DNA from 2 places in the Paenibacillus sp. DS2015 genome. Region 2 is predicted to be linked to the other one. Evidence: a T-box and tRNA genes for the amino acid it is inferred to sense, from the RefSeq annotation. Region 2 holds a T-box; the other holds one or more tRNA genes.
What was found. The T-box of region 2 lies ahead of J2T13_RS08215 (valine--tRNA ligase). A T-box ahead of a tRNA ligase gene usually reads a tRNA of that ligase, here a tRNA-Val.

Region 1 (11,722 bases), on a different contig from region 2:
CCTCAATTTAACACCACACAGTCTTTAATGAACCATTTCGATCTAGAAGATGAGTATATGGAAAACTACAGAAAGAATAAAAGCGTGAGAAAATTGTTTGAGTCACCTACAACAATTTCAGAATTACCTAAGCTAGTAAAGCCCGAAGATGTTGTTGTGAATTTTGAACATTCGCCAAATATTGATTTGATATGTGGTAATATTGATTTGATTTTTGATGATAATCAAAATGATAGCGCAAGAACTCGACGAGTAAAAAGGTTCATTTTAGACAATAAACTTAAAGAGAAATATGACTTCATTTTTATTGACTGCCCACCAACGATTTCTTTTTATACAGATGCAGCCTTAAATGCATCAGATTACTATTTGGTACCAAATCGTATTGATAGATACTCAATTTTAGGTATAAAATTGCTGAAGCAAGTTATTGATAGGCTGGCATATGATGAAGATTTAAAAATTAAACCTCTTGGTATTGTATACACAATGGTAGATAGTATGACTCTAAAATCCCAAAGAGTAATGGAGGCTTTCGAGGAATCTTCATTGGTACAAGAAATTGATATTTTTGATGCACAAACTTCATTTGTTAAGGATTTAATGGTAGGCTTACAAGGCAATATTTCATCGAATTATAAAAAATCTAGAGAAGATATTGAGATGGTATCTAAAGAATTGTTGCGTCGTATAGATAAAGGAGAATAGTTATGAGTATTCCCATTAACGAAAATGAATTAATTTTAAGGAAAATATTAAAAAAGGATTCAGATATTATAGACTTATTTGGAGCAAGTGTTGCGTTATTATATTCTAAACAAGCCTTTGAAAAAAACCAAGACATATCCTATTTCTTGACAGAGGTTTTTGGAATTGACTTTCTTCCATATGTTATGAGATCGCGAACATTAATCGTTGCTAGGATTACTAAAGAGATTAAATATAAAAATAGTGAAGAACTTGAAGTAATTAAAGGTAGAATCATAGAGTACCTAAATAAAAATAATACTGAAACTACTTTAGATAATATTTCTAGTGTGAAAAAGAAACCAAAAAAGAAAGATGCCAACGATAAAATGAAAACTTGGCTTGAAGGGCTTTGAAAATGGTAGAGTTGGTTAAAAAGGTTGATCACCTGGAAGAAATAAAGGAAGAGGTAGTTAAATTTCTTTCTTTATTACAGTCGACAAAACAATTTCCAAATACTATTGAATTACAGGCGGTTGTTAAGTATATTATCGCTATGAAATCGATAGTTAATAATCATGAAGATAGTCACTATAAAAACAGTTTGATATTTGATATTATATCTATTTTACATTCTTTGACTGGCACATCAGTGAGGCAGTATCATTATATTTTTAGATCCTTTATTGAAAACTATCACCGTTCAATGCTTGATCTTGAGGATAATGATGAAATGGGGGTTAATCAACTTTTTCGATCTATGAAAAAAAAGTATGGAAATACTGTGGAGAGTCAAATTATTATAGATTTTATTGCGAATGAATACGATGAATCTTGTTTATATGTTCACAGTAATACAAAGGCAAAAACAACTGTACAAATGTATTATGTAGATATCATAAATAACGATGATTTTGATGAGGATACTTTATCTTCAACTATCACTAAAACTTTTGTGATATTAAAAAAAATGTTAGAACTTTTAATAGTCTCAAGACCAGATATAATTGAGAATGCATTCTACAGAAATAAACAAAAATTAAAATATTTAATTGGGGAACGACTATATACCTTAATGCTTTCTAGAATTAGAACCTAATGCGTGTAATGTATTAGTGACTAGCAGAATAATATGCAGCTAACGGAGCTTTTATCTATTCTAACTTCAAAATAATATCCCTTTAAGGTTCATCCTCTAATATATAGATAACCCCTTTTAATAACATACAAAAGGCTCTACTGGTATATAAACTGGTAGAGTCTTTTTTTGTGTTAAGGTAAGGAAAAGCAGTAAATAAGACCACGAAGGCATAACGCCAATGTGATCTCTTCTAATGTAGTATCTGAGCAATACGGTGTATGTTTTCTATATCCTTGTAAGGAATCCATACAGGACCCTTAGTAGTTCGCACCTTAGCACGTTCGGGATCAGTAGATACTTCCGCCACTCCGTTGATTACCTCGTCACTATGGAGCTTTATAGTTACTACCTGATTACTTCCTGCAGCTATATGTAGTTCATTCTTCATATAATAAGTCACCTCAAATATAAACTTCGACAACGAGCTTATGACTCCTTCATGATTCTCCCATATGATTGCCCTATTGTATGAAATTCACCTCAAAATTTCGTCCCCAATCCGTCCCCAAGTTCAAAAATATTCTATTTTGAATGCTCTTCTCAGGATCGTATAAAAAGAAAAAACCCTTATATAATAAGGGTTTAATGAGTGTGATATGGATGATCTGTACTGGATTCGAACCAGTGACCCCTACCCTGTCAAGATAGTGCTCTCCCGCTGAGCTAACAGATCAGAATATGTAATTTATCTATCTACTCTTGTTTTCCAAAGACTTTTTCAATCATATCAGCCCTTTGGGTAGGTGTCAATACTTTTGAGGTGAATAAGCGTCATCCTGAGGAATCTAGGTTTAAACATGGGTAAAAGAGTCTAGAATGCTTGGTATATCCATTCGCAAAAAGGAAGTGGTGTGATATGCCGAAGATTAAGAGTTGGTATGTGGTAGTGGGGATGAGCATGAGCGTTATTATTATGCTTAGCGGCTGCGCTTTGGAGCAGGAACAATCAACAACCACTGAGTTACAAATGCTAGATTCGCATAATACACCTGTAATGGAAGAAGTGTACTCAGATTCGGTCATAGATGAGGTCTACTCCACAGATGAAATTTCGCTTCCATAACTACAACATCAAGGGCCGCCAGTAAGTTTATGGTGGCCCTTGATGTTTTATTCTTCTTCATCCCATTTACGTGAATACCCTTTTTTGGTAACGTAAAAGAAAGAGAAGATGAGGATCACACTCATTAGAACAACAAGGAAAATAGTTACACCCATGATGTTGGCTCCTTCTATTAGAGAGCATTGTGAATTTACTCAACTATACATGAAATTATTTTTTTTGTATAATAATCGGATGACATTTGAAGACTCATGGAACAACTAGAAAGAGACGTGAAGGAGAGAATAGATAAATGGCTGCAGAGATAATCCATGTGAAGACGGAGGACCAGCTACAGTATGGTCTGGATATACGGAAGAAGGTATTCGTAGTAGAGCAGCAAGTACCGGTTGAATTAGAAATTGATGAATATGACAAGATTAGTCCAGATGTACATCACATTCTTATCCAAGATCAGGGTGAATATGTCGCTACAGGACGGTTGATATATTATGATGACGATACGGCCAAGATGCAAAGAATCGCGGTAGATCGTGATTATCGGACAAAAGGTTTTGGAAGAGTATTGTTGATAGCCATGGAGAATCTGGCACGGGAATTGGGAATGCATTATGCTCTGCTTGATGCCCAGTGTCAGGCGGAAACGTTCTACCGTAAACAAGGTTACGAAGTGATCTCAGAGGAACCTTTTGATGATGCTGGTATTCCCCATGTAAGGATGAAGAAGGCTTTATAGTTTTTTGTTGTATTGAAATCATGCATCGAAATCCTTCTATTGGGAACCATAGATATAACCTTTGAGATAAACAAAGGTATTACATGGACTAAAGAGGAGTGATATCTATGGAAAATGTAGAACGTGAGCAATTCGTTGCTGTACAGAAGAATGGTGATGGAGATCTGACGGCTTTTCGCACTTCATCAGGTCGCGTATTGGATTATACACAAGCTAAAGAGGAAGTAAATGCAGGGAATATCGCGGGAGTTAATTTATTTAAAGGTCGAGATGGCGAGTTATATATTCGTGGAGACGCGGATGGAGATCCTACCAATAATCTAGACCAACTTCCTCGTTTCGAATAAGTTACCATGAATAAGCAGCTTTAAAGTGCCTTTTGGGTACTTTGAAGCTGCTTTTTTGTTTCAATTTCAAGGATAATCATAAATAAGATGCTGCTCTAAAAAAGTCATTAACCCTGTTGCACCGACAAATTCATCCTTATTGTCTCCGTAATGCATGAGATAGATGATTCGTTGGATGTCCTCGGGTAGCGTCAATAACTCTTGCAGTGTTGTATGTACTTCGCCAGGTCCTGTTAGTTGGCAGTCATGGAGGATGACATTGCATGCTCTATTGTGTACCAACTCGGCAAGTAAGGACGAACTAAACGTCATATCAGCACTATAGAAGATATGTTCATTCACATAGAGAGAGTAACTCTTTTTACCAGGGATATGTTCAGTTGGTATCATTTCAAGGGTGATCTGATTAGATATGAACTGTGCTTGACCGGGGGACAGGGGTCTAATAATGAAGATATCCTCCAAGGTCATGATTTCACCATCTTGGTACAACCCACCCCTTAAGGTATGTTCCCATAGGGTGTCGATGAGTGTGTCGGCAATATATAGAATCATTTTACGCTTATATTTAAATTTCATAGTGAAGGCCAGTTCTTCAAGTCCACCGACGTGATCTGCGTGAATATGGGTGATCAATACGGCATCGATGTCATCAAAAGAAACATTTAATTGGTGTAGCGCCATCGGTGCAGTTACACCACAATCAATCAATAGTGTGAACTCGTCGTCGTATAATAGAGCGTTGTTATTGAAATAACGTCTAGCAAAAGCACTGCCTGTTCCTAACATCTGTAGTTGTATGCTCAAACGGTGTAACCTCCTTGTCCTATGTATTAAATATACCATTGATAAGAGATTCGTGTCAGGCACATTATTCCAGAATATGATATGACCTAATAGTTCCCAACTGATTCAATTTCCATACAATGGAGGGAGGCATCAGATGAGGAAATGAGGTGTCATTAATGGTTAAAGCTAAGAGCAAGAAGCCCGGTCAAGCCAAAGGAGAAAAAACAAGAAGAGGGTTGAAAATTGTGACTTCGGAAGTGTGCGAAGTATGTAAAACACCATGCTCCGCAGGTATGGAATATGCTGCACGAATGAGAATTCCCGGGGCATTGGGTAAAGGCATACCGTGTATTCTTACGAAAATAAGTTCATAAATGTGGAGCTATAAAGCCTGCTGGGCAATTTATGCAGGTTTTTTTCTAATGAATACCAAGAACACCGCAACTTGCGATTTAACTTGTAGTATATACAATAACAACACGAATGAAAGGGGGATGAATAATGAGATGGAAGAAAGTAATAATAAGCACACTTGTATTATCTTTGATGGGCGGATCACTTCTGTTTGCTGATTCGGTTTCCCAGAAGGTAGGCTTGTGGATTAATGGCCAAGAAGTTCAAGACGGCGGATATATGATTAATGGAAAGACCTATGTTCCCATTCGTGAATTTAATGGGGTTGTAGATTGGAGTTCAGAGAATAATGAAGTGAAATTCCTGAAACCCAACGTACATATTTTCCTCTTCAAAGGAGATACTGTGTTTGGGAATGTAAATAAGGGGAAGTTGAAGTTCAATGTGTTCTCTCAAGTAGATGGATTAACTTCGAATATTTCTAGCGTGAAGGTTGCCATTACAGATCCCTCAGGTAGCATGCTAGACATTCAATCACAGGATTTAAGTAGTGATCAGAAAGATAATTTCTGGTTCAGAACGTATGATTTCACCTACGATTTCAAAACTACTGGGAAATACTCTATAGGGTTCTACATAAAGGCTTCCAAGAATGCTGAATACCAACTGGTCGCTCAAAAAATCATTACAGCTCTGAATTAAGGATAGTGAAAATGGATATGGAAGGTCAATAGCACTAGGATACCGTGTTCAAATTGACCTCCACAGTCTTCCGTGATACGATACAAAAGTATGATAATCCAACCAGAAGTGAGGTTTTTAAATGACTGATCACACACATGAACACGACGATGGATGCGGTTGCGGTCATGATCATGAGCAAGACCATGAGCATGAAGAGTTTGTCATTACATTGACAGATGAGCAAGGCAATGACGTGGAAATGGTTCTTGTAGAGACTTTTGATGTAGGCGAGAAGGTCTATGCTCTACTGCTAGAACGTGAGAACCCAGAAGCGGATGGTATCATCCTGCGGATGGAAGAAGAGAACGAGGAAATGGCACTGTATAATATTGAAGACGAAGAAGAGTGGAAGTCTGTTGAAGAAGTATATAATGTGCTTGTAGCACAGCAAGAATAGATGACATTCTAACTCATAATCGGATACAAAAGAAGCACTGTATATACAGTGCTTCTTTTTGTATCCCAAATATTAAGAAAGTATATGCTTTCCAACACTTAATAGTAAACGGATGCCGTCCACTGGGGACGACATCGTTATCGTTATTTATCCAAAGTTGATGTTAGAATATGGCGTCGGTCTCTACGATGACTTTAACATTATGGATATAACGATCTTCAGGTCCTTTAACTGGAAGGCCAACTTCAACATGATCAATGATGTAGTCAATGTTATCTTGTGAGATGACTTCACCGGGCAGTAGAATTGGGATTCCTGGTGGATATACATAAATAAATTCTGCGATAATCCGGCCAGCAGATTCTTTGAATGGAATGACTTCGGTATCTCCGTAAAAAGCATCTCTAGGAATGAGAGAAAGCTGCGGTGTTTCTGGAATTTTGATAACGAGCTCATGGGCTGAGTTAACTTGATAATAGGTTGCAGACATTTCGCGTAAGGCATTCAATAATATCTCTATCGTATCCTGTTCATCACCAGGTGTGACCAGACAAAGGATATTGTACATGTCACTGAGCTCAACTTCCAAGTTGTAATGCTCTCGTAGCCAATTCTCAGTCTCATACCCCGTGATTCCTAAATGACGAACATGAATCGTTAGTTTAGTTGGATCATAGTTGTGAGTCGCTTCTCCACCAAGGATTTCAGTTCCGAAACAATAGAGACCTTCAATTTGGTTGATCTCTGTCCGCGCGTACTGTGCCAATTCAATGGCCTTTTGAGCCATTTCATGTCCATTTATCGCTAAATTACGTCTGGAGGTATCCAGTGAAGCTAGAAGGATATAAGAAGTTGACGTCGTTGTTAGCATACTAATGATGGTCTGTACACGTTGTGGATTCACAAATCCATTCTTCACATTTAGATTAAGAACAGAGCTTTGCGTCATCGATCCACCTAATTTGTGAACACTAGTAGCGGCCATATCAGCACCCGCTTCCATAGCGGAGACTGGAAGATCTTCATGAAAGTGTATTAGTACGCCGTGTGCTTCATCTACAAGTACTGGAACGTGACGACTATGAGCTAGTTCCACAATTTCTTTAAGGTCTGCACATACACCAAAGTAGGTGGGATTGATGACAAGAACTGCTTTGGCATCTGGATGGCGATCAAGAGCTCTTCTGACAGAGCTAGTGGTAATACCATGGTCGATTCCTAAGTTCAAATCATGTGCTGGTGAGACAAATACAGGTTTAGCTCCAGCAAATATGATCGCTGACATGATCGATTTATGTACATTACGTGGAACGATGATCTTGTCACCAGGAGAACATATTGATAGAATCATCGTCATGATTGCGCCGCTTGTACCTTGTACACTAAAATAGGTATAGTCTGCACCGAATGCATCAGCGGCTAATATCTGTGCTTCTTCAATAACACCTGTAGGTTGGTGCAGATCATCGAGTGGAGAAATGTTAATTAAATCTATTGAAAGGGCATTATCCCCTATGAATTCGCGGAATTCTTTATCGGCACCCTTACCTTTTTTATGTCCAGGAATATGAAACTGTACGGGATTACTTGCCGCGTGTTTTTTGAGCGCAGTAAAAAGCGGTGTGGAGCTATGATCCATGAGTGTTGTCACAACCTTTCTTCAGTTGAAATACAAACATGAGTATAGCAAATTAGGTGGGGAATGCAAGTTTTAGTTTAATCTATTTGGTGTGTGAAACTTATTCGGAATATGGGTAATTTATATAATAGATAGAATGAACTTAAGACAACCCCTCATCAATTGTTAATTTTTATAGAAGACATAGGTTGAGGGGATACTTTAGTTAAAGATCTTCTGAATAGAAAAAGGATGGGATAAAGATGACGCAAGGAATGCAGCATAATGAAGAGGTGAAGGTCGTTAGACGACGATTGAGATCTCCTTTTTTTATCGAACTGATGCTTATTATCTTCTTGGTAGAATTTCTGAAAGGTTCCTTACTCGTGACATTATTGCCCGTGTATATGAAGAATTCCCTTGGATTAACAGCTTGGAGTATCGGGATAGCCTTCTCACTGCAATATGTAGGGGATAATCTGTTCCGCAGTCCGGCTGGCTGGATTTCCGAACGTTTAGGTTTTCGTAAGACGATGTCAGGAGCGCTGTTACTAACGGTCATTGCTGTTACCATTATTGCCTTCACATCTGCTCCCATCTGGCTGGCAATAGCTTGTTTAATCTTAGGGATTGGAACATCCCCTCTTTGGCCCTGTGCTATGACAGGTGCTACGGAAATATCAGGCCCGAATAATAGTAATGGTACAGCGATTGGTGCTCTTGAGATGGCTTCACTTGCAGGCATTGGAGCGGGACCTCTCATCATGAACTTTCTGATGCAGCGTACAGGTTCTAACTATCACACTGCTTTCTTATCTTTAATTGGTTGTGGTGTCGTACTTGTTCTCGTTGCATTACTGCTTCCTGGTCGTAATAAAAATGGAATACCACAAATGCTCGAGGAGAAAATCGTGCATCGTAATGCACTGGCTTTTGTAGCGTCTAAGATATTGAAGCTTGTGAATAGTGTGAAGAAAACGTTACATGAAGTGAAGCACACCTTGAAAGTTAGTTGGCTCGTTTATCCGGCCTTGTTTATGCAATCATTTGTCATTGGATTGATGACACCTGTCATTACATTGTACGTACAGAACGATCTTCATTTTAGCCCAAATATGTATAGTATTCTGTTAATAGCGGGTGGAGGAATTACGGTTGTTGCGCTTATACCGTGTGGTAAGCTTGTTGATCGATTCGGGACAGCGCCTTTTCTACACACTGGTTTTATCCTGGCAGCCATATCTATCGCAATCTTTTCCATGGTTAAATCGATGTCGCTTGTATTTGTATTCGTCGCTTTGATCGGAATTAGCTATGCTTTTATTCTACCTGCATGGAATACGTTCATATCACATTTGGTACCTAAAGGTGAACGGGGTGCAGTGTGGGGCTTTTTCTTAACTCTACAAGGGTCTGGCATGGTTGTAGGTCCGATTGTATCAGGGGGAATGTGGGATGTCATGGGGCATGCTGCCCCATTCATCACAAGTAGTGTGGTTATGAGTTTACTGTTCATTACTCACTTGTTGTTGACCCGGAAATCTGCCAATGGAGCTCATTAACTGAAGGATTGTTTGTAGAGTGGAAGCAGATTCTCGAATGTAGATTGGATGAGAGATATAAGTTGTTCGCCGTTACCCAGAATAGAATCGTCATTTGAGATGCGGAGACCACATAAAATTTCTGATTTTTTAACCGTTGCTAATTTGGTGGCTATGACTTGCAGATCTTCTATGGATGTATCTCCGTTCAGCTTACCTTCTGGTTCCATATGATCCATGGACCAATAGTACTGGTCGGGAATTATTTTTTTGAATCTGTTCTTATCGGCTTCTAAATTTTTGGCGAATATGGTTTTATTTGAGCTTTCATATATGACAGCAAAAATAATAAATAGATGAGACGAGAACATCCCTACTTGGAAATGGGGGAGTGCTTTATATCCTCTTTTGTTAGCAGCCCAAGCTACCCATGTATCGTTAGGTGGATTAACTGTACGTCGCGCATGTTTGGCGACATGAGGATACATCTCTTCGCCACAGAGTACGGATAGATAAGGAGCGATTTCTGTGCCAAGTAGCTCAAGTTTAGGTCGTACATTGGCTATCAACGCTTCCATTCGTTGTTCTAATCCGGGTACTTGAAAGACATCAAAGTCTTGTTGGTTAAATCCTGTGAATGACATATTTATATCTCCTATTCATGCGCTGCAAATGCAACGCCTTTTTGTCTTTCATCATTATATCATAGACTTGTCCAAGGAATCATATTTGAAGAATCTGGTCATAAATTAGAGAGGACAGGTTTGGAAAAGCTAAGAAAAGGGTAAAAATAGTCAATAAACCAAGTTACCCTTACATAAGATAAAGTATAAAATGAATAGTAAGCAAAACCGAACTCAGTGGGTCATGTCACGTCTCAAAATCAGTGTTATCTTTTCACAACAATCAAGTCTTAGGGGGGAGTGCCGTGAATAAGAGCTATGAAGTGGAATACAGCAATCTGGAGCTTCGATTTAAAAGACGGAATATTCAAGACTTGATTAAGGAACTGATCCAAGAAGGCTACTCTCTTTATTGGAGTGAGAATGAAGCTCTATTTATTATTTCGGTAAGAACAGGGCGTAAATTGGTTAAGCTACGCTTTGTGAGAACACGCAGTGGTTACAAAATGGTTGGAGATTATATTATTCGTGATGCTCGGCTTGCAGAGTGGATGGAGAAGCTGATTGAGAATACGCGTGGACACGCAGTGGTAAAACGATTTAAAGATCGACAAATTCTAATTGAAAATATATTGTTCGGAGAAGTGATCCAGTTGGTAGAAATTTCGGGTTATCAACAAAGAGTTTTATTTCAGAAAGGCCCTGTTCTAACAGAACAAGAGATGACGGGGATGTATTATTCAAATGAAGGAGATTTGCGGCTTAAGTTACGGCGTCTTGAAATGGACGATGAGCTAGAGAAAATGTACAAAGCGATACAAAGTAATAATACTGAAACAATCAAACAGTGTAAAGATCAGCTTAGTATCATTAGTCGTGAATTGCTGATGCTTGAATGGTGAGAAGGACTTTGGTTTACACTAAAAGAGTCTCTTGAGATAAACGCCTCGGCTCGGTGCGGGGTGTTTATTCATGTGAGGAATTAATAACAGGGGTTCACTTCTAACGATAAAAACGTTAATATATATGTATTGTGTATCAATGATAAACAAAAAAACGGAGTAAAGGATGAGAAAACCAGATGGCTAAACAACAGATTGGTGTCATTGGACTTGCTGTAATGGGCAAAAATTTAGCTCTGAATATTGAAAGTAAGGGCTTTACAGTATCTGTGTACAATCGTTCTCCTGAGAAAACGAATGATCTTCTTAAAGAAGCAGAAGGTAAGAACTTAATTGGGGCTTTTTCCGTTGAGGAATTCGTGGAGTCTCTTGAAGTTCCACGCAAAATTCTAATCATGGTACAAGCGGGTAAGGCTACCGATGCAACGATCGAACAGTTGCTACCGTATCTTGATCAAGGTGACATCATCATTGACGGGGGTAACGCTTACTTCCCGGACACACAACGTCGCAGTAAAGAACTAGAAGACAAAGGATTCCGTTTCATTGGTGCAGGAGTTTCTGGTGGGGAAGAAGGAGCACTAAAAGGTCCTTCGATCATGCCAGGGGGTCAAGAAAGTGCGTATGAGTTGGTTCAACCGATTCTTACAGCTATTTCTGCTAAAATTGACGGCGAACCTTGTAGTACATATATCGGACCAGACGGTGCAGGACACTATGTCAAAATGGTTCATAATGGTATCGAGTATGGAGATATGCAGTTAATAGGCGAAGCTTATC
Region 2 (11,722 bases):
CTGAGCTCGCACAGAAGTTTAATGGTACACCGTGTACGATTGAGAGGGCTATTGAGCGAATACATGAGGTTGATATTATTATTAGTTCTACAGGTGCCGAGGAATATGTTCTTAATGCCTCACAGGTTAGAGAGAGCATGAAGAATCGTCAAGCTCGTCCGCTTTTCCTTATTGATATTGCAGTGCCACGGGACTTAGATCCAGCTATTGGTGATCAACCCAATGTATTTCTATATGATATTGATGATTTGGAAGGCATTGTAGAAAGTAATCTTGAAATGCGCCGTACCGAATCCGCCAAAATAGAAGTCATGATCAAAGAGGAAATGAACGTGTTCTATCATTGGTTGAAAACATTAGGTGTTAGACCTGCAATACGTGCATTGCAGGAGAAGTCTTCCATAATTCATGAAGAAACAATGGAAAGTCTGTTCAATAAGCTACCTGAATTGGACGACCATCAGCGTAAAGTGATTCGTCGCTTAACGAAGAGTGTCGTGAATCAGATGATGCATGATCCGATTAATCGGATTAAGGAATTGACAGGTGGTAATCAAGGAAACGAAGCATTGGATTTCTTTACTCAAATATTTGCTCTTGAGGACCAGATGGGTGATGACTCTGGAAATCAGGATGATAAGGTAGCTAGAGAATCTAAACGTGAAGTTAAACGTGAAGTTTCAAGTTTAGGGAGTAGGTATTCAGAGTTAATCTCTCCCCCTACCTACAATAAGTCGTTGACGCCAGCAGGTCTGTAAGGACGGTGAGAGGCATGATACTACTTAGTGGAATTTATGATGCAGGCATTTATATTTATGCCCTGAGCCTTCTGTTTTTTTTCTTGGATTGCATACGACGCAATTTGAGTGCGAAGCGGATGGGCACAGGGCTTCTTATAGTTGTAGGGTTAGTCCAATCTGCTGTGCTTGGAAAGAAAAGTTGGCAGGAAGGCAGGATTCCCTTATTTACTCTTTATGATTTTTTGCTTATATTTTCCTTTAGCTTAGTTATTTCAGCATTATGTATGAGCTTCTTTAAACGATCAGAATTTACCGTATTGCTACTTAGCGTTATTGGATTTTGTGTGATGGTACTTAATCGTCTGTGGTTTCCTGTAAGTGATAGTCTGCTTACAAGTTGGGAAGCGGTACATGGATTATTAATATTTCATATCATCCTTGCTAATCTAAGTTTTGCAGCATTTACTGTATCAGCCGTATTTGCTTCAATGTATCTATTTCTACACAGAAAACTTAAGAACAAAAAGTGGAATGATACGGTAAGACGTTTGCCTAGTCTCGATAAAATGGATAAATATTCATATTACGGTATGTTGGTGGGGACACCCATTCTCGGCGTCTCACTTATTGTTGCTGTATTATCTATTATTGCTGAAGGTCGATTTGCTTTATTCCTTGATCTGAAAGTGTTATCTACATTTGTAGGATTGGGTATATTTATATATTATTTTATTAAAAGAAACTCCAAGCAGAACTCAGGGACAACGATGGCGAAGTGGGCGTTGATTGGGTATGTTTTTATTATGTTTAATTTCTTGTTCAACTTGGGGTCTAATTTTCACTAATGGATAGATTAAACTAAGGTTGTGCTCAGAAGTTCAATTATTCCAATACAATATGTTGAACTTGAGGGTTGGTCTTTAGTCCAATCTATATGGATGGAGCGTGAGGCTAATAATGGCTACTTACTTGCCTATTATGCTGGACTGCGAAGCTCGACTTTGTCTCATTGTAGGGGGAGGAGTAGTCGCTGAACGTAAGACGTTGCGTCTCCTAGAAGTGAAGGCGGAGGTGACGATTATTGGACCTGAACTCACAAAGGGACTGCAAGAGATATTTGAAGCTGGGAAGATCCATTGGATATGTAGAAACTTTGAGTCGGGTGATACAGAAGGATATTCACTGGTTCATGCTACTACAGATAACGAGAGTGTAAACATACAGATCGCAATGGAAGCAAGTGTTAAAGGAATTCCAGTAAATGTTGCAAGCGATGCTACTGCAAGTACTTTTATGAATACAGCCTCGATGCAGCGTGGGCGACTTACGGTCGCTGTATCAACGGAAGGTGCGGGTCCTGGAGTAGCCGTTGATATCTGTTCCCTTCTAGAGGAACAATTCGGAGAAGAGTATGAAATCTATCTTGATTTTCTCTATAGGGTACGTACAGAAATCAAGCGAGTCGTGGCCTCTCCTAAACAAAGACAAAGGCTTTTAAAGAAATTGACTCAGTGTCATATTCTTGATGATATACAGCAGGGTATATATAAAGAGTGGAGTCCAGCAGATGTACTTGCATGGATTGAGAATAATGAGGAGGAATAGTGTAATGCGGACCATTGTAGTAGGTAGTAGACAAAGTGTGCTAGCGTTAACGCAAACAGGGCAAGTGATTCGTGACTTAGAGAACCTGTGCGCTGAGCATGGGTTTCATTTTGATTTTGAGGTTAAAAAAATTGTGACCAAGGGGGATCGGATCTTAGATGTGACTCTTTCGAAAATAGGTGGTAAAGGGCTATTCGTTAAAGAGATCGAACAGGCTATGATGGATTGTGAGATCGATATAGCCGTACATAGTATGAAGGATATGCCCTCAGAATTGCCAGAAGGTTTAATTAATGCTGCTATTCCGCGTCGTGTAGATAGTCGAGATTGCTTCATTTCTCGTGAGGGTTTGAGTCTAGAAGAACTTCCACAAGGAGCTAAGGTGGGAACGAGTAGTTTGCGTAGATCTAGCCAACTTAAGGCATATCGCCCAGATCTGCAGTTAGAGCCTATACGCGGAAACATCGATTCACGACTAGGAAAGCTAGAGAGTGGTGAATTTGATGCGATTATACTGGCGGCAGCAGGGTTATATCGTATGGGATGGGAGGATCGAATGACCTCTTATATTTCTGTAGATACTTGTCTTCCAGCGGTAGGTCAAGGTGCATTAGGTATTGAGTGCAGAGAAGATGATGAGGAGTTACGGAAGCTTCTTGCCCTATATAATGACGAGAAGACTTCTTTAACAGTAAGAGCTGAACGTAAATTTCTTCGTGTATTAAATGGTGGATGCCAAGTTCCCATTGGAGCTCATGCAATCTGGGTAAATCGTGTATCTGAGCACTCACAAGAAGAAGCAAATACGATACAATTGACAGGAATGGTGGGATCGCCAGAAGGTGACCTCATTCTGAAAGAAACGCTAATTGGGGACGATCCGGAGAAGCTGGGTCAAGCTGTCGCAGATAAACTAATATCTCAGGGAGCAGAGAAGATATTGGCACAAGTTAGGGGCTGATGTAGATGGTGGGGAAAGTGTATTTAGTTGGAGCAGGACCTGGAGATGCAAGATTGATTACAGTCAAAGGATTGCAATGTATCAAGAAGGCTGATGTCGTTGTTTATGACCGTCTTGCCAATCCACAACTATTGAAATCGATGAAGCAAGGTGCGAGAAAAGTATATGTGGGCAAGCTCCCAGACCGTCATACCATGAAACAAGAAGAGATTAACCAGTTATTGGTTGACTTAGCCTTAGAGGGAAAGATAGTAACTAGACTCAAAGGTGGAGATCCAACGATCTTTGGGCGTGTAGGTGAGGAAGCGGAACTGCTTAGACAAAACGGAATTTTTTACGAGATTATTCCGGGCATTACTTCGGCTATCAGTGTTCCAGCCTATGCGGGAATTCCAGTCACTCATCGTGAGATGGCTTCTTCATTATCTATTATCACAGGACATGAAAATCCAGATAAGCTTGATCAGTCTATTCATTGGGATAAAGTTACGAATGCAACGGGCACACTAATTTTCATGATGGGTGTGGCTAAGATTGGATACATCAGTCAGCAATTGATCACTCATGGTAGACCGGCTACGACGCCGGTGGCACTTATACGTTGGGGAACACGAGCAGAGCAGGAGACATTGGTAGGAACACTCTCAGACATTGAAGAGAAGGTGTTGGCTGCGGGTTTCAAAGCACCGGCTGTTATTGTTGTTGGGGATGTTGTGTTGCAACGTGAGCAGCTCAAGTGGGCAGAGTTCCTACCTTTGTTTGGCAAACGAATTCTTGTTACCCGTGCTCGTTCTCAGGCGAGTGAACTCGTAGATATGATTGAAGAACTGGGTGGAGAGCCTTATGAATTCCCCGTTATTGAGATTGTTAAATCTTCAGAACCGCAAGATGTATTAGGGATAGAGAATGCCTTTTCGCAATTAGATCAATATGATTGGATATTCTTCACTAGTACCAACGGTGTAGATTTCTTTTTTCAGCACTTGATGGAACAGCAATGTGATGTTCGGGCGTTATATAGAGCAAGAGTGATAGCCGTTGGTCCTGCAACTGCTGAATCGCTTAGATCAAGAGGAATTATTTCGGAACAACTTCCTGAACGCTTTCAGGCTGAGGGGATGGTCGATACGTTCGCTAATCAATTGCAGCCTGGGCAGAAGGTGCTTTTACCTAGAGGGGACAAAGGACGCTTGTGGCTACCAGAGAAGCTAACAGAAATGGGACTTGAAGTAACAGAAGCAGTGACCTATCAGACGATTATCAGTGGTGAAGATGATGATGAGTTGTTGAGGATGTTTGAGGAGCACAGTATTCATGCCATAACCTTCACAAGTTCTTCAACGGTAACGAATCTCTTGGAAATTATGCGGAGGATGGGAATTGAAGATCCAGTGAAGCAACTTGAGGGTATCGAAACGGCATGTATTGGAGAAATTACAGCTCGGACAGCTAAGGAAGCGGGTCTGTCAGTTGGAATGATTGCTGAGGAGGCTACACTTGCCAGTCTAGTGCAAGCTTTGTGCCACTGGAATGGCAATACCCAAACATACGCTAAGGTCTAATCACATATGCAAACCTTTTTAGGCTAGTCTTTAAATACTGATGACTAAGAAAATGAAGATACAACAGGATGCCCGTGCAGGCATAAATATTTAGGAGGCAATAAATATGAGTTTTCCAATGATGCGTCATCGTCGTTTGCGTCAATCCGTTGGCATACGTAATATGGTTCGTGAAACGGTTCTGAATGTGCAAGATTTAGTACAACCTATCTTCGTGACTTATGGAACTAACGTTAGAAATGAAATTTCCTCGATGCCAGGCGTTTATCACTTCTCCTTGGATACCCTAAAGACAGAAGTAGATGAAATTGCTGCTTTAGGAATACCGGCAGTGTTGTTATTCGGCATACCCGAAACGAAAGATAGTATTGGATCTTCTGCATTTGCTGAAGATGGCATTGTGCAAGAAGCAACAAGATTGATCAAAACTTGGTATCCAGAGCTATTAGTGATTGCGGATACCTGTCTATGTGAATTTACGGATCATGGGCACTGTGGGATGGTACATACATTTGAACATGAAGGTCATATTCATGGTGATGTACTAAATGATGAATCTCTTACTTTACTAGTTCAGACAGCGGTCTCTCAAGCCAAAGCAGGAGCCGATATTATCGCACCTTCTAACATGATGGATGGATTCGTACATGCGATCCGCAGTGGATTGGATGAGGCAGGATTTGAGAATGTGCCGATTATGTCTTATTCGGTTAAATATGCTTCAGCCTTCTACGGTCCGTTTCGCGAAGCTGCTGATTCAGCCCCTCAATTTGGAGATCGTAAAACCTATCAAATGGACCCTGCAAATGTCAGAGAAGCGCTTAGAGAAGCAGAATCAGACGTACTTGAAGGTGCAGATATGTTAATGGTTAAGCCTGCGCTCGCTTATTTGGATGTCATGCGCATGATCAAAGATCAATTTGATCTGCCATTAGTTGCTTATAATGTTAGTGGAGAGTATTCCATGGTTAAGGCTGCTGCATTACAGGGGTGGATTAACGAGAAGGCAATCGTCCAAGAAATGTTGACGGGAATGAAGCGTGCAGGAGCAGATATTATCATCACTTATTTTGCCAAAGATTCGGCTCGCTGGTTGCTTGAACGATAAATTTACTTAGAGATGATAGGAGTGTCGAGAATGAGCAATGGTTCTGGTATTCGTAAGGAAGAGGCTTCACGCACAGCTTTTGAAGAAGCGAAACAGTACATTCCAGGTGGAGTGAATAGCCCGGTACGTGCGTTTAAAAGTGTTGGGCTTACGCCCATCTATGTTGAGCGTGGTGAAGGCTCAACCATTTATGACATCGACGGAAATAGTTTCATAGATTACATCGGTTCTTGGGGACCCTTAATTATGGGACATGCCCATCCTGAGGTCATCTCAGCCATTCGTGAAATGGCTTTGAAGGGCACAAGTTTCGGTGCTCCAACCTTAATTGAGACGGAAATGGCAAAGCTAGTCTGTGAACGTGTGCCGTCCATTGATATTGTAAGAATGGTCAATTCGGGCACTGAGGCGACGATGAGTGCGATCCGTTTAGCGCGTGGTTATACAGGGAGAAGTAAAATTTTGAAATTTGAAGGTTCTTACCACGGACATGCTGATAGTTTACTAATCAAAGCAGGCTCGGGTGTTGCAACGCTTGGATTGCCTGATAGTCCTGGTGTACCTGAAGGGGTAGCAACGAATACGATCACAGTTCCATATAATGATTTAGAATCTGTTAAAATCGCATTTGAACGGTATGGTGAAGAACTAGCCTGCATCATTGTTGAACCTATCGCGGGAAATATGGGGGTTGTCCCTCCTTTACCTGGATTTTTACAAGGGTTACGCGATATCACTAGCCAGTATGGTTCCTTGCTCATCTTTGATGAAGTGATGACTGGATTCCGTGTGGATATAAATTGTGCGCAGGGACTGTACGCGATTACACCAGATTTGACTTGCCTTGGTAAAGTTATTGGTGGAGGTCTACCTGTAGGGGCATATGGTGGCAAAAGAGAGATTATGGAGCAAATATCGCCAACTGGACCTATTTATCAAGCGGGAACACTTAGTGGTAACCCATTAGCTATGATCGCAGGATATACAACGCTTAAGTTGCTAACGCCAGAAGTATACGCGCAATTAGAAGCACGTGCTACACGCTTGCAGGCTGGATTTGAGAGCAATGCTCAGAAGCTAGGAGTTCCGGTCACCATTAACCGTGTAGGTTCGATGGTATGTCCATTCTTCACAGATAGCGACGTTATTAACTTCGACACGGCTAAGAGTAGTAATATTGATCATTTCCGCCGTTATTTCGCGGCGATGGTTCAGAATGGCGTTAGCGTAGCCCCTTCCCAGTTTGAAGGAATGTTTGTGTCAGCTGCCCACACGATTGAAGATATTGATGCAACGATTGCGGCCAATTATAAGGCTCTCGAAAGCCTTTGAGTCATCTAGTGAACTGGAGCCGACGAGGTGAATGGCTGGAATTGATCCCAGGAAAAGCGATCTCAAGTGCGGGGGATCCTGACACTGCAGTACTGGATTGGTTACTTCATTCAGCACAGATGCCTGAGAAGCTGTTGAAGCGCCTTAAACATGAGAAGAAGATTCAATGGAAAGGTGATCGGATACAACTACATCTTTTTCCCTCTCAACCTTTAGGAATTGCACCTGTTTGGCAGGAACTTGAGATTCTTTATGAGGATGATTTCTGCCTAGTTGTTCACAAACACGTGGGAATGCCGATTCACCCCGATGGTCGTGCAGGGTTAGTCACGCTTGATCATGTTGTGGCTGCTCATTATGAAGCTACGGGTCAAGAAGTGGCAGTAAGGCATATTCATCGGTTGGATCTGGATACAACAGGTCCTGTGCTTTACGCAAAGAATGAATGGGCCCAATTAAAGCTAGATGAAGATATGCGACATAAAAGAATTGAACGTAAGTATGTTGCTTTCGTGGAAGGAAACGTTAAGCAGAGTTTATCTGTGATAGACCTTGCTATTGGTAAAGATAGACACCATCCACAGCGACGTCGTATTTCTTCCACAGGCCAGACAGCGATTACCCATGTTCAGCTTGAGGAAATATTCAAGGAAGTCAGCCTAGTTCGTCTTAGACTGGAGACAGGAAGAACACATCAAATTCGTGTTCACTTAAGTCATGTGGGGCATCCGCTGGTAGGGGATGCGTTATACGGTGGTCATACTACTATAATGACAAGACAGTCGCTACATGGCGAAAGATTAGCTTTTACACATCCAATCACCCAAGAATATATTGAAATTGATGATCCGTGGCCAGAAGATATGCTTGAATTGTACGATCTTTTACGAGCATAAAAGGAGTGGATAACGTCAAAAGAGTCATGCTCTCCTTTTTATAGCATATAAATAAAATGAGTTAAGAATATTGGGCTCATGCCGTGAGTAGACTCATGGTTATAAGAATATGCCAAAAAGGAGGACGTTAACTGTGTTTGACCAGTCCTACGGTTTGCGCTTTGATATTTATGAACGTATACAACTATCGGACAATGTTGCAGGAATTGCCGAGCTAGAGGAGATTGAACTACTTCCGCATATTCAGGTGATCAGTCAAGAAGACCAAGCTACTTTACGAGGTCATTTACTTTTGACTGGTTTGTACAGAGGAGAAGGTGAAGAAGAAGGGACGCAGCGTTTGGAACACTTCATTCCTGTGGAAATTACCGTTCCCTTGAGCCGCGTTACTTCGCTTGATGAAATTGCTGTAGAAATTGAGAATTTTGATATTGATCTTCTATCTACGCGCAGTCTTAACATCACAGGTGTTCTTTCTTTGCGGGGGATCGAGGCTCCACCCATTGAGCAGTCTACATGGAATGCCGATGAGTTTACGGTTGTGCACGCACCAGATTGGCCGATAGATGATGTGTTAAGTGCTCAGTCTTCATCGGAGAACAACGCCCACACAGAACAGTCAGGCAAGCTTCACGATCCTGATAAGGTAAGTAAGGACACGGACGTTATATCTGACCACGAGGTTAGGGAGGATTTACCTGAGAGATCCGTATTACATACGGGTAACGAATCCAATGATGCGGATAGGGCTGCAAGAGTCTCGAATGTATGGCATTTCGAACCCGAAGATGAGACGGAATTGATGTATCCTGAGATTAACATGAATTTAGTAGATGCAGAAGTGAGTGGAGAAAACCAATACGGTGGGATCTCATTAAATTCACTGGAAAAAGACAGCGAAGAAGAAACGAACTCTCCTTTTACAAGCGCGCATGGCATTCACTCTACTGAGTCGAGTGATGAGAAATTGGAGATGCGAGTAGCCTTAGGGACTAAGCAACCATCAGTGGAAGCGAAAGAAAACTTTGGATTGTCATCTATCTTGTCATCTAGTCGTTCGAGGAGAGAATTAGAACAACAAGCTCAGGAAGTACAACAATTAGCGGAAGAGATCGAACTGGATAAAGGTGGGGCTGAGGACGTACAATGGAAGAGTATTTTTCTGGGTAGTTCATCAGAAAAAAGCCCATTTAGTAAGGTTCGGTTGTGTATAGTACAAAGGGAAGAGACGCTTGATATGATTGCAGATCGATATCAAATGAGCTCGCGAGAGCTACTTCTATACAACCGCCTATCAGAGCAGACGATTGAAGAGGGGCAAGTTCTTTATATTCCATAAGTGTAGGATTGGACTTATATTTGGTGAAGAACCCCGTACATTCTTGATGTATGGGGTTCTTCATAATTTTGAGAAGTTGACTAAGAACATCTAGCAAGTTATTATGGAGTAGAATATTTAATTAGAAACTGTGAACGGGAAGAGTAATTAGAATGCCCATCAGAGAGCGGAATTGCAGCGCTGAAAGATTCCGTGGGGTACAGACTAATGAAAGTCACCCTGGAGTTGCCTATTTGAGCCTTTGTGCATTTCTGTGCATATTTATAGGGTAGAATAAGCCGGTTGCAGCCGTTATCTGTATGAGTGTCGTGTTTAATTAGGGACTTTGCCTGATTTTCGCGAAACAAAGGTGGTACCGCGAAAGAGTAACCTTTCGTCCTTTGAGGACGGAAGGTTTTTTTGTGTTTTTGGCTGATGATTTGGCTATGATGATTATATGTAATGGGGGTATACAATAATGACTGAGAATGAATCGAAGATGACGGCTGAGATGCCGACTACGTATGATCCAAAGGCAGCCGAGCAGAAGTGGTATAAATACTGGATTGATAATAACTTCTTCCAGGCTGGACAACGTCCAGATGCAGAGACCTATACGATTGTAATTCCACCACCTAATGTGACGGGAATGCTCCATATTGGTCACGCTTTAGACTTTACATTACAGGACATTCTTGTCCGCACGAAGAGAATGCAAGGGTATGACACATTGTGGTTACCAGGAACGGACCATGCGGGAATCGCTACCCAGACGAAAGTAGAGCAAAAGCTACGTGAGCAGGGTATATCTCGTTATGATTTAGGGCGTGAGAAATTTCTGGAACAAGTATGGGAATGGAAAGATCAGTATGCAAATACGATCCACGAACAATGGGCAAAAATGGGACTATCCCTTGACTATTCTAAGGAACGTTTCACCCTAGATGAGGGGTTATCTAAAGCAGTTCGTGAAGTATTCGTTAAACTATACAATAAAGGTCTGATCTATCGCGGTAAATATATTATTAACTGGGACCCCGTGGCTAGAACAGCATTATCTGATATCGAAGTAGAATACAAAGAAGTACAAGGGCATCTCTATCACTTGACCTATCCACTCAAAGACGGAAGTGGTCATATCACTGTGGCTACTACACGGCCAGAGACGATGCTAGGGGACACTGCTGTTGCTGTTCACCCTGAGGATGAACGTTATAGCCATTTGATTGGTCAGATGCTTGTGTTGCCCTTTGTAGGCCGCGAAATTCCTATTATTGCCGATGAATATGTAGAGAAAGATTTCGGTAGCGGTGCTGTGAAGATAACCCCTGCCCATGATCCGAATGATTTCGAAGTGGGACTTCGCCATAACCTACCTCAGATTACTGTTATGGATGAGAGCGGTAAGATGAATCAACAAGCAGGCCCATATCAAGGACTAGATCGGACAGAATGCCGGAAGCAAATTGTTAAGGATTTGCAAGAGGCAGGTATTCTTAACCAGATCGAGGACCATGTTCATCAAGTAGGGCACAGTGAGCGTTCAGGAGCTGTAGTAGAGCCTTATCTATCTACGCAATGGTTCGTAAAAATGAAGCCTTTAGCTGAGAGAGCTATTGAAGCTCAGAAATCAGGGGACGGTGTTAATTTCGTTCCAGATCGATTTGATAAAATCTATTTGCACTGGATCGAGAATGTTCGTGATTGGTGTATTTCGAGACAACTATGGTGGGGGCACCGTATTCCGGCTTGGTATTGTGAGTCATGTGGCGAACTACATGTTGCTTACGAGGATGTAGCGGTCTGCACCAAATGTGGATGTACTGAACTGAGACAAGACAATGATGTACTTGATACGTGGTTCAGCTCGGCATTGTGGCCTTTCTCTACTTTAGGCTGGCCGGATACAACAGAAGACTTGAAACGTTATTATCCAACGGATGTACTCGTAACGGGTTATGATATCATTTACTTCTGGGTAGCTCGAATGATATTTACAGCGTTAGAATTCACTGAAGAAATTCCTTTTAAAGATGTGCTTATGCATGGACTCGTAAGAGACGCCGATGGACGTAAAATGTCCAAGTCACTTGGGAATGGAGTAGATCCGCTTGATGTAATCGAGCAATATGGCGCTGATGCTATGCGCTACATGATTTCAACGAGCAGTACTCCAGGGCAAGATTTACGTTTCCGCTTG

Region 1: it encodes a tRNA-Val, which carries the amino acid that the T-box ahead of J2T13_RS08215 (valine--tRNA ligase) is inferred to sense. The anticodon was not compared.

What each region holds. Positions count from the first base shown of each region.
Region 1 covers NZ_JBNPWS010000022.1:57,171-68,892, forward strand. Annotated here, with positions in the region: gene J2T13_RS18020 (ParA family protein) at 1-708, shown strand, start outside; gene J2T13_RS18025 (hypothetical protein) at 711-1,103, shown strand; gene J2T13_RS18030 (hypothetical protein) at 1,106-1,786, shown strand; gene J2T13_RS18035 (hypothetical protein) at 2,019-2,216, opposite strand; tRNA gene J2T13_RS18040 (tRNA-Val) at 2,426-2,502, opposite strand; gene J2T13_RS18045 (hypothetical protein) at 2,685-2,891, shown strand; gene J2T13_RS18050 (GNAT family N-acetyltransferase) at 3,184-3,627, shown strand; gene J2T13_RS18055 (DUF3892 domain-containing protein) at 3,735-3,974, shown strand; gene J2T13_RS18060 (MBL fold metallo-hydrolase) at 4,041-4,781, opposite strand; gene J2T13_RS18065 (hypothetical protein) at 4,940-5,137, shown strand; gene J2T13_RS18070 (copper amine oxidase) at 5,265-5,819, shown strand; gene J2T13_RS18075 (DUF1292 domain-containing protein) at 5,941-6,258, shown strand; gene J2T13_RS18080 (aminotransferase class I/II-fold pyridoxal phosphate-dependent enzyme) at 6,422-7,897, opposite strand; gene J2T13_RS18085 (MFS transporter) at 8,140-9,438, shown strand; gene J2T13_RS18090 (YktB family protein) at 9,435-10,061, opposite strand; gene J2T13_RS18095 (hypothetical protein) at 10,346-10,942, shown strand; gene gndA (NADP-dependent phosphogluconate dehydrogenase) at 11,122-11,722, shown strand, end outside.
Region 2 covers NZ_JBNPWS010000006.1:164,292-176,013, forward strand. Annotated here, with positions in the region: gene hemA (glutamyl-tRNA reductase) at 1-758, shown strand, start outside; gene ccsA (cytochrome c biogenesis protein CcsA) at 773-1,585, shown strand; gene J2T13_RS08180 (precorrin-2 dehydrogenase/sirohydrochlorin ferrochelatase family protein) at 1,698-2,345, shown strand; gene hemC (hydroxymethylbilane synthase) at 2,350-3,306, shown strand; gene cobA (uroporphyrinogen-III C-methyltransferase) at 3,312-4,868, shown strand; gene hemB (porphobilinogen synthase) at 4,975-5,976, shown strand; gene hemL (glutamate-1-semialdehyde 2,1-aminomutase) at 6,007-7,308, shown strand; gene J2T13_RS08205 (RluA family pseudouridine synthase) at 7,305-8,204, shown strand; gene J2T13_RS08210 (LysM peptidoglycan-binding domain-containing protein) at 8,338-9,543, shown strand; T-box leader at 9,665-9,927, shown strand; gene J2T13_RS08215 (valine--tRNA ligase) at 10,001-11,722, shown strand, end outside.